Regions from separate parts of the Actinomadura kijaniata genome, predicted to be linked through region 4. Evidence: riboswitches for the same ligand, from Rfam matches in the RefSeq annotation. Region 4 holds a riboswitch; each other region holds the start of a gene.
What was found. A riboswitch is a leader RNA that binds a small molecule or an ion and turns the genes downstream of it on or off. The one in region 4 is predicted to bind cobalamin.
Positions count from the first base shown of each region.

Region 1 (3,200 bases), on a different contig from region 4:
GGCCAGCCCCCGCCCGTCACGCCCGCTGAGCGCGCTGGCGACGATGTTCCGCACCCGTTCATGAGTGAACGACGGCAGCAGCCCCGCGTCGCGCAACCGCCCGCTCAGCTCCCGTTCCGCCCCGGCGGCGAGCCCCCTGACCTGCACGTTCCCCCGGGAGGTGAGCTCCAGCCCGCCGTTGCCGAGCTCGACGGCCGCATCCGCCAGCGCCGCGAACCCCCGCCGGTCCACCCGCCCACCGGGCAGCCGGACCCGCGCCAGCCCGCCGTCGGCGGCCCGGTGGATCCGCAGCAGCCCGGGACAGGAGTCAGGACCGGAACGGGAGGAAGCAGACGAAGAGGCAGACACAGCCCGGATACTAGGCGCATCCAAGCGCCTCTCCATCGGCCACCGGGACCCCGGTTTCCTCGAACCCAGGCCAACGATCTTCATCGCCCGTACGTTCGAACACATGCAGCTTCGCTATAACTACCGACTGTATCCCACCCCCGCTCAGCGGACTTCGCTCGGCAAGGCGTTCGGGTGCGCCCGTGTGGTCTACAACGACGGGCTGCGCGTGCGAGAGGAAGCTCGCCGGCAGGGACGGGCGATCTCCGATAACGAACTGTCCAAGTTGGTGATCACCCAGGCCAAGCGCACTCCCGAACGATCCTGGCTGGGCGAGGTGTCGGCCGTGGTGCTGCAACAATCACTGGCAGATCTGTGTGTCGCTTATCGCAACTTCTGGAACTCACGCGCCGGACGGCGGGGCGGACCCTCGGTCAACCCCCCGTCGCCCAAGAGGCGCAAAGGTCGCCAGGCGATCCGGTTCACCCGCAACGCCCGTTTCAGCATCACATCCAGCGGGCGACTGTCGCTGCCGAAAGTCGGGAACGTCAAGATCGTCTGGTCACGGCCGCTCCCTGCCGATCCGTCCAGCGTCACCGTGGTCAAGGACGCGGCCGGCCGGTACTTCGCCTCGTTCGCGGTCGCCCTTCCCGCTCTCGGTCCGCTGCCGTCCACCGAACGGCAGGTGGGGATCGATCTCGGCCTGACGCACTTCGCCGTCCTGTCGGACGGCACCAGGATCGGCGACCCGAAGTGGTTGCGCCGGAGGGAACGCAAGCTCAAACGCGCCGCCAGGGCGTTCAGCCGAACCGCCGAAGGAAGTGAGAACCGCGCGAGAGCACGGACCCGCCTGGCTCGTCAGCATGCCAGGGCCGCCGACGCACGCCGGGAGTTCCATCACCAGTTGTCCACCTGGCTGGTCCGCGACAACCAAGCGGTCCACGTGGAGGACTTGGCGGTGCGAGGTCTGGCACGCTCCCGCCTGGCCAAGAGCGTGCACGACGCCGGATGGGGACGGTTTCTCGCCATGCTGGAGGACAAGGCGAGGCGGCACGGTCGCGTCTTCGCGCGGGCCGACCGGGGATTCGCCTCGTCGCAGATCTGTTCGGCGTGCGGTCGCCGCGACGGCCCCAAGCCGCTGAAGGTCCGCGAGTGGCGCTGCCCCGGGTGCGGGACGCGACACGACCGAGACGTCAACGCCGCTCGCAACGTGCTGGACGAAGGACGCCGGACCGTCGCCGCCGGACGCACCCTCGCACGAGGGCATGCGGAGACGCTAAACGCCTGTGGAGCCCCGGTGAGACCACCGTTTTGCGTGGCACGGGTCGTTGAAGCAGGAACCCGCCGGAAGACGGTAGAGTGACCGATTGCCGTCAGGCCGGAATCCCCCGTTCCCAACTGGGGAGGACGTCAATGTGTGAGCAGCGACAAAGCGGAGGAAGCCGGTGGAAGTCCGGCGCGGTCCCGCCACTGTCACCGGGGAGCGGACCCCACCCAGGGCCACTGCGTCAGCGGGAAGGCCGGGGCGAGCGTCGATCCGGGAGCCAGGAGACTCCGGTTGTCGCAGTGACCCTGCGATTCGGGGCGTGGAAACCCCGGGTGAGGACTCGACCAGCGTGATCCTGCTGCTGTCCACGTCGGACACCGACCTGCTCAGCGCGCGCGCGTCCGGCGCCGCCTTCCGTCTCGCCAATCCGGCCCGCACCTCCGTCGAGGACCTGCCCGCCCTGCTGGAGGGCGTGGACCTGGTCGTCGTGCGGCTGCTCGGCGGCCGCCGCGCCTGGGAGGAGGGGCTGGACGCGCTGCTGGCCGGGCCCCGCCCGGTCGTCGTGCTGAGCGGCGAGCAGCAGCCCGACGCCGAGCTGATGGAGCTGTCCACGGTCCCGGCCGGGGTGGCGGCGGAGGCGCACGCCTACCTCGCCCACGGCGGTCCCGCCAACCTCGGTGACCTGTTCGGCTTCCTGTCCGACACGGTCCTGCTCACCGGGCACGGCTTCGGCCCGCCGACCCCGACGCCCACCTGGGGCGTCCTGGAACGCGAGGCGGCCGGCGGCGACGGGCCGCTGATCGGCGTCCTGTACTACCGGGCGCACCACCTGGCCGGGAACACCGCGTTCGTCGAGGCCCTGTGCGCGGCGATCGAGAGCGCCGGGGGCCGCGCCCTCCCGGTCTACTGCGCGTCCCTGCGCACCGCCGAGCGGGAGCTGCTCGACAGGCTCGGCGAGGCCGACGCGCTGGTCGTCACGGTGCTGGCGGCGGGCGGCACGCGCCCGGCGTTCGCCTCGGCCGGGGGCGACGACGAGGCGTGGGACGTCGGCGCGCTGGCCGCCCTCGACGTCCCGATCCTGCAGGGGCTGTGCCTGACCGGCGGCCGCGAGGCGTGGGAGGCCAACGACGACGGCCTGTCCCCGCTGGACACCGCCACGCAGGTCGCGGTGCCGGAGTTCGACGGGCGGCTGATCACGGTGCCGTTCTCGTTCAAGGAGATCGACGAGGACGGGCTGAGCGTCTACGTCGCCGACCCCGAACGCGCCGCCCGCGTCGCCGGGATCGCCGTCCGGCACGGCGCGCTGCGCCACGTTCCCGCGCCGGAGCGGCGCGTCGCGCTGATGCTGTCGGCGTACCCGACCAAGCACGCCCGCATCGGCAACGCCGTCGGCCTCGACACCCCCGCCAGCGTGATCGCCCTGCTGGGGGCGATGCGCGAGCGCGGCTACGACGTCGGCGACGAGCTGCCCGGCGAGGGCGACGCGCTGATGCACGCGCTCATCGCGGCGGGCGGCCAGGACGCCGACTGGCTCACCGAGGAGCAGCTCACCGGCAACCCGATCCGCATCCCCGCGTCCCGGTACAAGCGGTGGTACGCCACGCTC
Region 1 covers NZ_JACJIA010000020.1:45,574-48,773, reverse strand. The annotation lists gene cobG (precorrin-3B synthase) at 1-348, opposite strand, end outside; gene HNR61_RS43260 (RNA-guided endonuclease InsQ/TnpB family protein) at 452-1,690, shown strand; cobalamin riboswitch at 1,717-1,902, shown strand; gene cobN (cobaltochelatase subunit CobN) at 1,914-3,200, shown strand, end outside.
Region 1: it holds a riboswitch for cobalamin, as region 4 does, so the genes downstream of both, cobN (cobaltochelatase subunit CobN) here and HNR61_RS12825 (putative cobaltochelatase) in region 4, are expected to answer to the same signal.

Region 2 (3,200 bases), on a different contig from region 4:
CACCTTCACCGACCAGCCCGGCACCGGCCGCACCGACACGAACGCGATCGGGTGGTCCACCGGCAGGTCGACCTGGACCTTGGTGGTCCCGGCGTCGTCGCGCTCGTTCGGCACCCGGAAGGCGACCTTGGTGAAGCCGCCCTGCTCGGCGGTGCCGGGGTTGACGGTGACGTGCGCGGACGCGACGCCCGCCAGCCCGACCACCGACACCGACGCCAGCGCCGCCACCGCGGCGAACCTGGACATGCCCGAAGAGAACCGTGATGACATGGTGAGACTCCGTTCGAGAAGCACGTGAAGAACCCGAACGCGCCGACGGCGCGCCCGGTGACGTACGGCGCTCCCTCAGAGCGCCCTCGAACGGAGCGGCGGCCCCCGCCGGACGACCTGGTGCCGCAGCGCCCGCCCCACGGGCACGGGCACGTCCGTCACCGGTATCACGGGGATACGGGCGGGAGGCGCCGGGGGTTCGACGACGAGCGGCGGCGCCGGCCGGAACGTCAGCCGGCGCGCCAGCGACCACAGGGCCCGTTCGCCGCGCCGCAGCCACCACGCCGCCAGCGCGGCGGCCGCGACGTGCGCGAACGTCATCGTCCAGCCGGAGTCCCGCCCGGGCATCAGGGAGCCGCCGTGATGCCCGGACCCCAGGGCGGCGTCCGCGTACAGCGTGTGCAGCGCGAACTGCCCGCCCAGCAGCCCCCCGAAGATCGTCGGAAGGGACCGCTCGTGCCCGGCCAGCGCCCAGGTGACCCCGAGCGTTCCCGCGAACCCCGCCAGCACCGCCCACGCGGGCACCGCGTGCGACGACGCCAGCCCGTGCCCGAGGGTCGCCAACGCGACCACGACGGTGGCGAACAGCACCGCCCGGGAGGCATGGAAGAACGGTTGCGGGGACATGGCGGCCCCATGGTCCCACCTCCGGACGAAAGGCACCACCCGACCCCCGCCTTGGGGCTGTGACACGCCCTACATGTTGGGGTTGTGCGTCACCCGTCATCAAGATGTAGGGTCATGCCCGTGCTGGTTCGCCCCAGCCGTCCCAGACGGCACGGGCGTCACAAGAGGGAACCCGGTGCGAGTCCGGGACTGCCCCGCAGCGGTGAGCGGGAACGACCGCCGTCACATGCACTGACCCCGGGAACGGGGGCGGGAAGCGACGGCCGGTAGGAGCGCGCAGTGCGCCCGCGAGTCCGAAGACCTGCCAGCTCCGCCGTGGACGCGGTCCGCGGCGAAGGGAGCCCGGAGGGCTCTCGTACGTCCAGGTCTCGCGGGAGGACCGGGGGCGGTGCGCGGCATGCCGGCGACCGGCGGTCCGCGCGTCGTTCGCATGCCCTCGCGGGACGAGCTCGCGAGGGGAAAGAGCACGTGACCCAGGAACTGATCGCGCCACCGGCCGGTGTCCTCACCGGGACCGCCGAGGCCGTCAGCGTCGCACCCGCCCAGGCCGTGCCGACCGGGCAGCCGGTCGAGCGCCTGGCCGAGCAGGTGGAACGCGCCTGCGCCGGGCTGCCGGACGCCGACCCGGCCCGGGTGCTGGCGGCGGTGCGCGCGAACGGGGGAGTGGACGCCGCCGGCCTGCGCGACCTGGCCATCGGCGAGGCGGCCGCGCTGGTCGGCGTCGAGCCCGCCTACTCCCGGGTCGCCGCCCGGCTGCTCGGCGCGAAGATCGCCGACGAGACGGCGGCGGAGGGCGTCCGCTCGTTCGCCGGCTCGGTCGCCGTCGCGCACCGCGAGGGCCTGCTGTCGGACGCGCCCGCCGCGTTCGTCGCCGCCCACGCCGACGCGCTGGACGCCCTGGTGGACGAGGCCGCCGACGACCGGTTCGAGTACTTCGGCCTGCGCACCGTCTACGACCGCTACCTGCTGCGCCACCCGAGGACCCGGCGCGTCGTGGAGCGCCCCCAGTACTTCCTGATGCGCGTCGCGGTCGGCCTGTCCGACACCGTCGAGGACGTCCGCGAGCTGTACGCGCTGCTCAGCACCCTGTCCTACCTGCCGAGCTCGCCCACCCTGTTCAACTCGGCGGCCCGCCGCCCCCAGCTCTCGTCGTGCTTCCTGCTCGACTCCCCGAGGGACGAGCTGGAGTCGATCTACGAGCGGTACGCGCAGGTCGCGCGGCTCAGCAAGTACGCGGGCGGCATCGGCGTCTCCTGGAGCCGGATCCGGTCCCGGGGCTCCCTCATCCGGGGCACCAACGGCCACTCCAACGGCATCGTCCCGTGGCTGCGCACCCTCGACTCCTCGGTCGCCGCCGTCAACCAGGGCGGACGCCGCAAGGGCGCGGCCTGCGTCTACCTGGAGCCGTGGCACGCCGACGTCGAGGAGTTCCTCGAACTGCGCGACAACACCGGCGAGGAGGCCCGCCGCACCCACAACCTCAACCTCGCCAACTGGATCCCCGACGAGTTCATGCGCCGCGTCGAGGCCGACGCGCGGTGGTCGCTGTTCGACCCCAAGGAGACGCCCGAGCTCGTCGACCTGTGGGGCGAGGAGTTCGACGCCGCCTACCGCCGCGCCGAGGCCGAGGGCCGCTACGTCCGCCAGGTCCCCGCCCGCCGCCTGTTCGGCAGGATGATGCGCACCCTCGCCGAGACCGGCAACGGGTGGATGACGTTCAAGGACGCCGCCAACCGCGCCTGCAACCAGACCGCCGAGCCCGGCAACGTCGTCCACCTGTCCAACCTGTGCACCGAGATCCTGGAGGTCACCAGCGACGGCGAGACCGCCGTGTGCAACCTCGGCTCGGTCAACCTCGGCGCGCACGTCTCCGGCGACGACCTGGACTGGGAACGCCTCCGCTCCACCGTCCGCACCGCCGTCCGCTTCCTGGACCGCACCATCGACCGCGGCTTCTACCCGACCGCCGAGGCCGAGGGCGCGAACCGTCGCTGGCGGCCGGTCGGCCTCGGCGTGATGGGCCTGGCCGACGTGTTCTTCAAGCTGCGGCTGCCGTTCGACTCGGCCGAGGCCAGGACGCTGTCCACGCGCATCGCCGAGGAGATCGCCCTCGCCGCCTACGACGCCTCCGCCGACCTGGCCGCCGAACTCGGCGCGCTGCCCGACTACGCCGCCACCCGCACCGCGCGGGGCCAGCTCCACGTCGACCACTTCCCGGACGCGGCGATCACCCGTCCCGACGCGTGGGAGGCCCTGCGCGCCAAGGTCGCCGAGCACGGCCTGCGCAACTCCCTGCTGATCGC
Region 2 covers NZ_JACJIA010000002.1:988,355-991,554, forward strand. The annotation lists gene HNR61_RS12020 (YcnI family copper-binding membrane protein) at 1-246, opposite strand, end outside; gene HNR61_RS12025 (hypothetical protein) at 346-897, opposite strand; cobalamin riboswitch at 1,005-1,220, shown strand; gene HNR61_RS12030 (ribonucleoside-diphosphate reductase subunit alpha) at 1,366-3,200, shown strand, end outside.
Region 2: it holds a riboswitch for cobalamin, as region 4 does, so the genes downstream of both, HNR61_RS12030 (ribonucleoside-diphosphate reductase subunit alpha) here and HNR61_RS12825 (putative cobaltochelatase) in region 4, are expected to answer to the same signal.

Region 3 (3,200 bases), on a different contig from region 4:
CCCACTGCGCCGAGTAGGGCAGGCTCTGCCCGTCCGGGTGCGGGACCGGTACCGACACCTCGGCGACTGCGGTGCGTAGGGCCCGCTCCAGCAGGTCGGAGGTCGCCCACGCGGGCGGGGCCTCGTCGGGACCGTTGGGGCCGTCGAGACGCACGACGGCGTGGAAATGGATCAGTCCTCGGCGCTGGTACTCGATCACGCGGGCGTAGGAGATACGGGCCTGCTGGCGGAACGCCTTGTGCGTGATCCCCAACTCGGCGGTGATCTTCCGGGGCACGGCCAGCGTGAGCCGCCGCCACAGCTCCGGCGCGTGGGCGTTCCACAGCACCGCGCGCGGGTAGTCGTAGCAGTCCCCACAGATCGGCTGCCCGAGCATCGGATCGTCGGCGGCATGGCGCAGGCCGCATCCCTCGGGGCGGCCGTGGGGGCACAGCGGGCGGTCTCGGCGTGGACGGCACGGCTGCGCCTGTCCGGCCTTCTCCCGGCGGGCGTGCACTACTCCGAACGATGGCGCGGTCAGGGTCAGGAACACGCGGGGATGCCTGCTGACCTGTTCGGGTACTCCCTTGCCTCCGGTGAGACCGGAGATGATCAGGTGATAGGTGTCGTCGCGGTAGACCTCGGCGCACGCGGCGCAACGGGAGGCGCGGCGGTTCCCGCATGCGGTGAGCAGGTAGCCGGTCGGCTCGTCGTCGGTGCTGTAGGACTCGATCAGCTCGCCGGTCTCACCGTCCACGGTGAGGCGCTCACCGCGTAGCCGGATCGGCTGCTCGCAGCCTCCGGCGGCTTTGATCATCTCGTGCCAGCGGGCGAAGTCCGGCATGGCCGCGCGCTCCACGGCGGCGGTGAGTTCGGGCGGTAGCCCTGGAACGGCGGTCATGCGGCATCCCGCCGCGTCTCGGCAGGCTGCTCGTCGGCGGCCTGGTCGTCCTGGGCGTCTGCAAGGGCTGCTTGGAAGATCCTCGCGACGCGCTGCCACTTGGCGTCGCTCCACGTCGGTGACTGGCTGGCCTGGCGCTTGCCCCACTCGGCTGCTTCCGGGCTCGGCGTCAACCCGGTACCCCTCTCCTCTGAACGGAAGAGAGCACGCGCGAACGACGAGAACCGAAGATCAGGAATCCGCGCAGGCTATCGCCTGGGCCCTTCACTCCCGGCGAGTGTTATCCGATCAGATTCGTGGAGAGCTTCTCCAGGTTGTTAGCGGGTTCTCCCGCCTGGCACCTACCCATGCCGGTCGCCCTAGCCCCGGCTCAACGTGGTTCGACTGTTCGCTTTGGTGTGTGAGGTCGTACGGACCTCCGGGCGGCAGAGCAGCCGTCACTCTGCCTTTCACTCGCCATCCTCGAAGTCGCTGGATGCGGCTCCGGTCCCAGGGTTACCCGCCTGAAGGTCAACTTGAAACCCTTCGGTGGGCGTTCCGGCGGGTTATCACTCTGCGTTACTGGTGGCTGCGCCAGAAAAGTTGCCTGGGTGCACTGACTAGTAATAGTTGGTGTCGAACCACTTGGCCATCTCCAGTGCCGGGACGTCGCGGGTGCCGCGTGCCATCGCGAAGTACCGGCCCAGGCCGGTCAGGTGCCGGTAGCGGTCGGGGACGGCGTCGACCATCACGCTGGTGTCGAGGACCTGGTCGTAGAAGGAGAACGTGTTGGAGGGGATCGCCTCCAGACCGGCGTCGCGCAGCTCCCGCCAGACGTCCGCGCGGAGTCGCGCGCCGACCCCGGCCAGGGCGGTGGCGTCGGCGCGTCCCGCCCAGTAGTCCTCGGTGGCGGACTTCAGCTCCCGGTCCGCCCCGATGCGGGGGTATCCGAGGATCGTGGTGTGCATGGCAGCTTCCCTCGCCGTGCCATCGTGCGGACGCGCGAAAGGGGGAAGGCGGCGCACGGCCGGTGAACGGCGCGGCTCGTCCCGGGCCCTCCCGCGAGGCCGCGGACCACCGCGCGCCGGGCGGCGCGCGGGCGGAGGCAGGTCTTCGGACTCACGGGCACCGCTTCTCGTCGAAGCGCCCTACTGGCCGTCGCTTCCCGGACCCTTCGGATCCAGTGCGTGTGACGGCGGTCGTTCCCGTTCACCGCTGCGGGGCAGTCCCGGATTCGCACCGGGTTCCCTCTTGCGACGCCCGTGTCCGTGGACACGGGCGAACCTTCCGCGCGGGCAGTCTACGATCTTGCGGGCCCGTCCGGCGGACGGGCCGTTCGGTGGTGGTCGGTGACCTGTGTCAGGCGGCGTCGCAGGAGTTTCCGTTCGGCGTCGGTCCCGGCCAGGTCGAGGGCCTGCCGGTAGGCGTCGGCGGCCTCGGCGCGGCGGCCCAGCCGGTGCAGCAGGTCCGCCCGCGCCATGGGATAGGGGTGGTGGCCGCGCAGGCGCGGCTCGTCGGCCAGCTCGTCCAGCAGCGCCAGGCCCGCCCGCGGGCCGTCGCGCATCGCCACCGCGACGGCCCGGTTCAGCGCCACGACCGGGGAGGCGGTGAGGGCCAGCAGCACATCGTAGAGCGCGACGATCTGCGGCCAGTCGGTGGACGCGGCGTCGGCGGCCTCGTCGTGCAGGGCGGCGATGGCGGCCTGCACCCCGTAGGGGCCGGGCGGCCCGCCGGTCAACGCGACCGGCACCAGCCCCAGCCCCTCCTCCACCATCGGGCGGTCCCAGCGGGACCGGTCCTGCTCGTCCAGCAGCACCGGGGACCCGTCGGGGGCGGTGCGGGCGTCGCGGCGCGCGTGGACCAGCAGCATCAGCGCCAGCAGCCCGGTGACCTCGCGTTCGGCGGGCAGCAGGCGGTGCAGGATGCGCGCCAGCCGGATCGCCTCCTCCGCCACGTCGGGGCGTTGCAGGTCCGGGCCCGAGCTGGCGGCGTAGCCCTCGGTGAAGACCGAGTACAGGACGCCGAGCACGCCGGGCAGCCGTTCGGGCAGCTCGTCGGCGCCGGGGACGCGGAACGGGATGCGCGCCTGCCGGATCTTCTTCTTGGCCCGCACGATCCGCTGCGCCATCGTCGCGGTGGGGACCAGGAACGCCCGCGCGACCTCCGGCGTCGTCAGCCCGGCCAGGCACCGCAGCGTCAGCGCGGCGCGGTCCTCGGCGGGCAGCGCCGGGTGGGCGCAGGTGAAGAACAGCCGCAGCCGCTCGTCGGGCAGGTCGTCGCCGATCTCGGGCGGCGGGGCGGGCGCGGCGCGGTCCGCCTCCACCTGCATGACCGCCAGGCG
Region 3 covers NZ_JACJIA010000014.1:35,872-39,071, reverse strand. The annotation lists partial or broken gene HNR61_RS37955 (replication initiator) at 1-823, opposite strand, end outside; gene HNR61_RS37950 (uroporphyrinogen decarboxylase/cobalamine-independent methonine synthase family protein) at 1,480-1,827, opposite strand; cobalamin riboswitch at 1,947-2,163, opposite strand; gene HNR61_RS37945 (RNA polymerase sigma factor) at 2,160-3,200, opposite strand, start outside.
Region 3: it holds a riboswitch for cobalamin, as region 4 does, so the genes downstream of both, HNR61_RS37950 (uroporphyrinogen decarboxylase/cobalamine-independent methonine synthase family protein) here and HNR61_RS12825 (putative cobaltochelatase) in region 4, are expected to answer to the same signal.

Region 4 (3,200 bases):
GCCGCCCAGGCGGGCCCCCAGCGCGGCGGCCAGCCCGAGCCGCACCGGCCCGCCCTCGCAGTCCACCACGACGGCGGCCACCCCCGACAGCAGCGGCAGCACCGCGGCCGGGTCCGGTCCGTGCGTGGCGCGGCCGTCGGTCACCAGCACCAGCAGCGGACGCCGCGCCGGGTCCCGCAGCCGTTCGACGCGCAGCACCTCGGCGGCCCGCAGCAGCCCGGCCGCCAGCGGGGTGCGGCCGCCGGTCGGCAGCCGCTCCAGCCGCCGCGCCCCGGCCTCCACCGAGGAGGTCGGCGGCAGCGCCAGCTCCGCGTCGCGGCCCCGGAACGTGACCAGCCCGACCTTGTCGCGCCGCTGGTAGGCGTCGCGCAGCAGGCTCAGCACGGCCCCCTTGACGGCCCGCATCCGCCGGCGCGCGGCCATCGACCCGCTGGCGTCCACCACGAACAGCACCAGGTTGCCCTCGCGGCCGTCGCGCACCGGCTCGCGCAGGTCCCCCGGCGCGATCAGCAGCCCCGGGCCGGTCCGGCCCCGCGACCGCTGGTGCGGGGCCGCCGCCCGGAGCGTGGCGCTCAGGTGGACGCCGCCGTCGCCGGGCCGCGAGCCCGACACCCGCCCGTGCGGGCTGCGCGCCTTGGACCGCCGCCCCGGCGCGCCCTGCCCCAGGCCCGGAACGGTGAACAGGCGCGGCTTGTAGGCGTCGTCGGCGGGAACGGCCTCCTGCTCCCCGGCCGGGGACGCGCCGCTCTCGGGCCGCTCCGGCTGCTCGGGCTGTGCGGTCTGCCCGTTCGGTGACGGGGGGACGGCCCCGTCCGGCGCGTCGCCGGGCGGGGCGCCGCCGCCACCGCCGTCCGGCCCCGGGTCGTCGGGGTCGTCCTCGGGCCACTCGGGCTCGGCGGGCGGCGGGGGCTCCTCCTCGCGGTGGCGCTCCAGGATCTCGTCGAGCCGGTCGGCGTCCAGGCCCGGCGCGTCGAACGGGTCGCGCCGCCGCCGGTGCGGCAGCGCCAGCCGCGCCGCCGTCCGCACGTCGTCGTCGGTGACGCCGGTCCGCCGGTTCCAGGCGGCCAGCGCCATGGCGGCGCGCGCGGTCACCAGGTCGGCGCGCAACCCGTCCACCTCGAACTCCGCGCACACCGCCGTGATCTGCCGCAGCGCCGCGTCGGTCAGCTCGACCTCCGCCAGCCGGGCCTGCGCGGCCTGGATACGGGCGGCCAGCTCGGCCTCGGCGACGGCCCAGCGGGCGGCGAACCCGCGCGGGTCCTCCTCGAACCGCAGCCGCCGCCGCACCACCTCGGCGCGCTCGGCCGGGTCGCGGGTCGCGGCGACCTCCACGGTCAGCCCGAACCGGTCCAGCAGCTGCGGCCGCAGCTCGCCCTCCTCCGGGTTCATCGTGCCGACCAGCAGGAACCGCGCCGCGTGCCGCACCGACACGCCCTCGCGCTCCACGTGCGACTCGCCCATGGCGGCGGCGTCGAGCAGCAGGTCCACCAGGTGGTCGTGCAGCAGGTTGACCTCGTCGACGTACAGCACGCCCCGGTGCGCGGCGGCCAGCAGGCCCGGCTCGAACGCCTTGACGCCCTCGGTGAGCGCCCGTTCGATGTCCAGCGACCCGGTCAGCCGGTCCTCCGACGCGCCGACCGGCAGCTCGACCAGCCGCGCGGGCCGCTCGACGGCGTCCTCGCCGCCGGCGTGCGGGCCGTCGGGGCAGGCCGGGTCGGGGTCGCGCGGGTCGCACGAGAACCGGCAGCCCGCCACCACCCGCACGCCCGGCAGCAGGTCGGCCAGCGCCCGCACGATCGTCGACTTGGCGGTGCCCTTCTCGCCGCGCACCAGCACGCCGCCGACGGCGGGCGACACGGCGTTCACGATCAGCGCGAGCTTCAGGTCCTCCATGCCGACCACGGCCGAGAACGGGTAGCGGGGCGTGCGCGCGGCGTTCGGCTCGGGGCCGCCCGTCGCGGCGGGGGTGGTCCCGGGGAGCTCGGGGGTGTCGGGTCCGTCGTCCCCGGTGCGAGCCGAGTCCGGCTCCACGGCGTTGTCCTGCCCGGCAGGGGGCATGCGTCACGTTCCTTCCGTCGGGTGTCCACGCCCATCGGATGTCCACAGCGGTCGCGTCCGACGGCCGGAGTCTCCTGGCTCCCGGATCGCCGTTCCCCCTCGGCCTTCCAGCGTCGCCGCCGTGGCCCGCGCTGAGGCGGAACTCCCCGGTCACAGTTGCGGGACAGCCCCGGATTCGCACCGGAGTTCCTCCGTGTCCGTCGCCGCCCAGGATGGCATACCGCCGGAATCGGCCCAAGTCGCGGCATAGGCTGGGCGGGTGCCCCGCTACCGACGGTTGTCCCCCGACGAGCGCCGCGACCAGATCCTGCGGGTGGCGCGGCGGCTGTTCACCGAGCTGCCCTACGCGGAGGTCTCCACCACCGCGATCGCCGAGGAGGCCGGGGTGCGCCGCGGCCTGCTGCACTACTACTTCGGGACCAAGCGCGAGCTGTTCCTGGAGGTCGTGCGGGAGCTGGCCGCCGACGCCGCCGTGCAGGCCCCGCCGCCGGACGTGGGCCTGCCGCTGCCGGAGGCCGCCGACCTGTGCGTGGCGCGCTACCTGGACACCGCCGAGACCAACGCGACCACCTGGTTCGCGGCGATCGACGCCGAGGGCTTCGGCCGCGACCCCGAGCTGCTGCGGATCGTCAACCGGTTCCGCGACCTGACGGTCGGGCACCTGCTGTCGGTGCTGGGCCATCCCGACCCGGACGCGACGCTGCGGGCGGTGGGCTGCGCCTACTCGGGCCTGGCGGAGGCGGCGACCCGGCAGTGGCTCCAGGAGAGGACCCTGACCCGCCCGCAGGTGCACACGCTGCTGACGCGTTCGCTGCTGACGATGCTCACCGACATCGCGCCCGCGCTGGGGGAACGGCCGGACCCGGCGGTGGCCGGACCCGGCGGTGGCTAGGGAACACGGCCTAGACCGAGCGCGGCTCCTCGTCGCCGAACGAGATCCGCTCGGTCACCCGGATCGCGAACCACACCGCCTTGCCCCGCACCGGCGGGCCCAGCCGCGACAGCGTCCGCAGCACCCCCCAGCGGCCCTCCGCCAGCTCCCGGACGATGCTCAGGCCGCGTCCGCAGTCGCCGGACGTCCACGAGTAGCCGGGCAGCCGGGCGTCGGCGTGGCCGTCGAACACCGCGCAGCGGATCTCCGC
Region 4 covers NZ_JACJIA010000003.1:164,423-167,622, forward strand. The annotation lists gene HNR61_RS12825 (putative cobaltochelatase) at 1-2,058, opposite strand, end outside; cobalamin riboswitch at 2,104-2,298, opposite strand; gene HNR61_RS12830 (TetR/AcrR family transcriptional regulator) at 2,318-2,950, shown strand; gene HNR61_RS12835 (ATP-binding protein) at 2,961-3,200, opposite strand, start outside.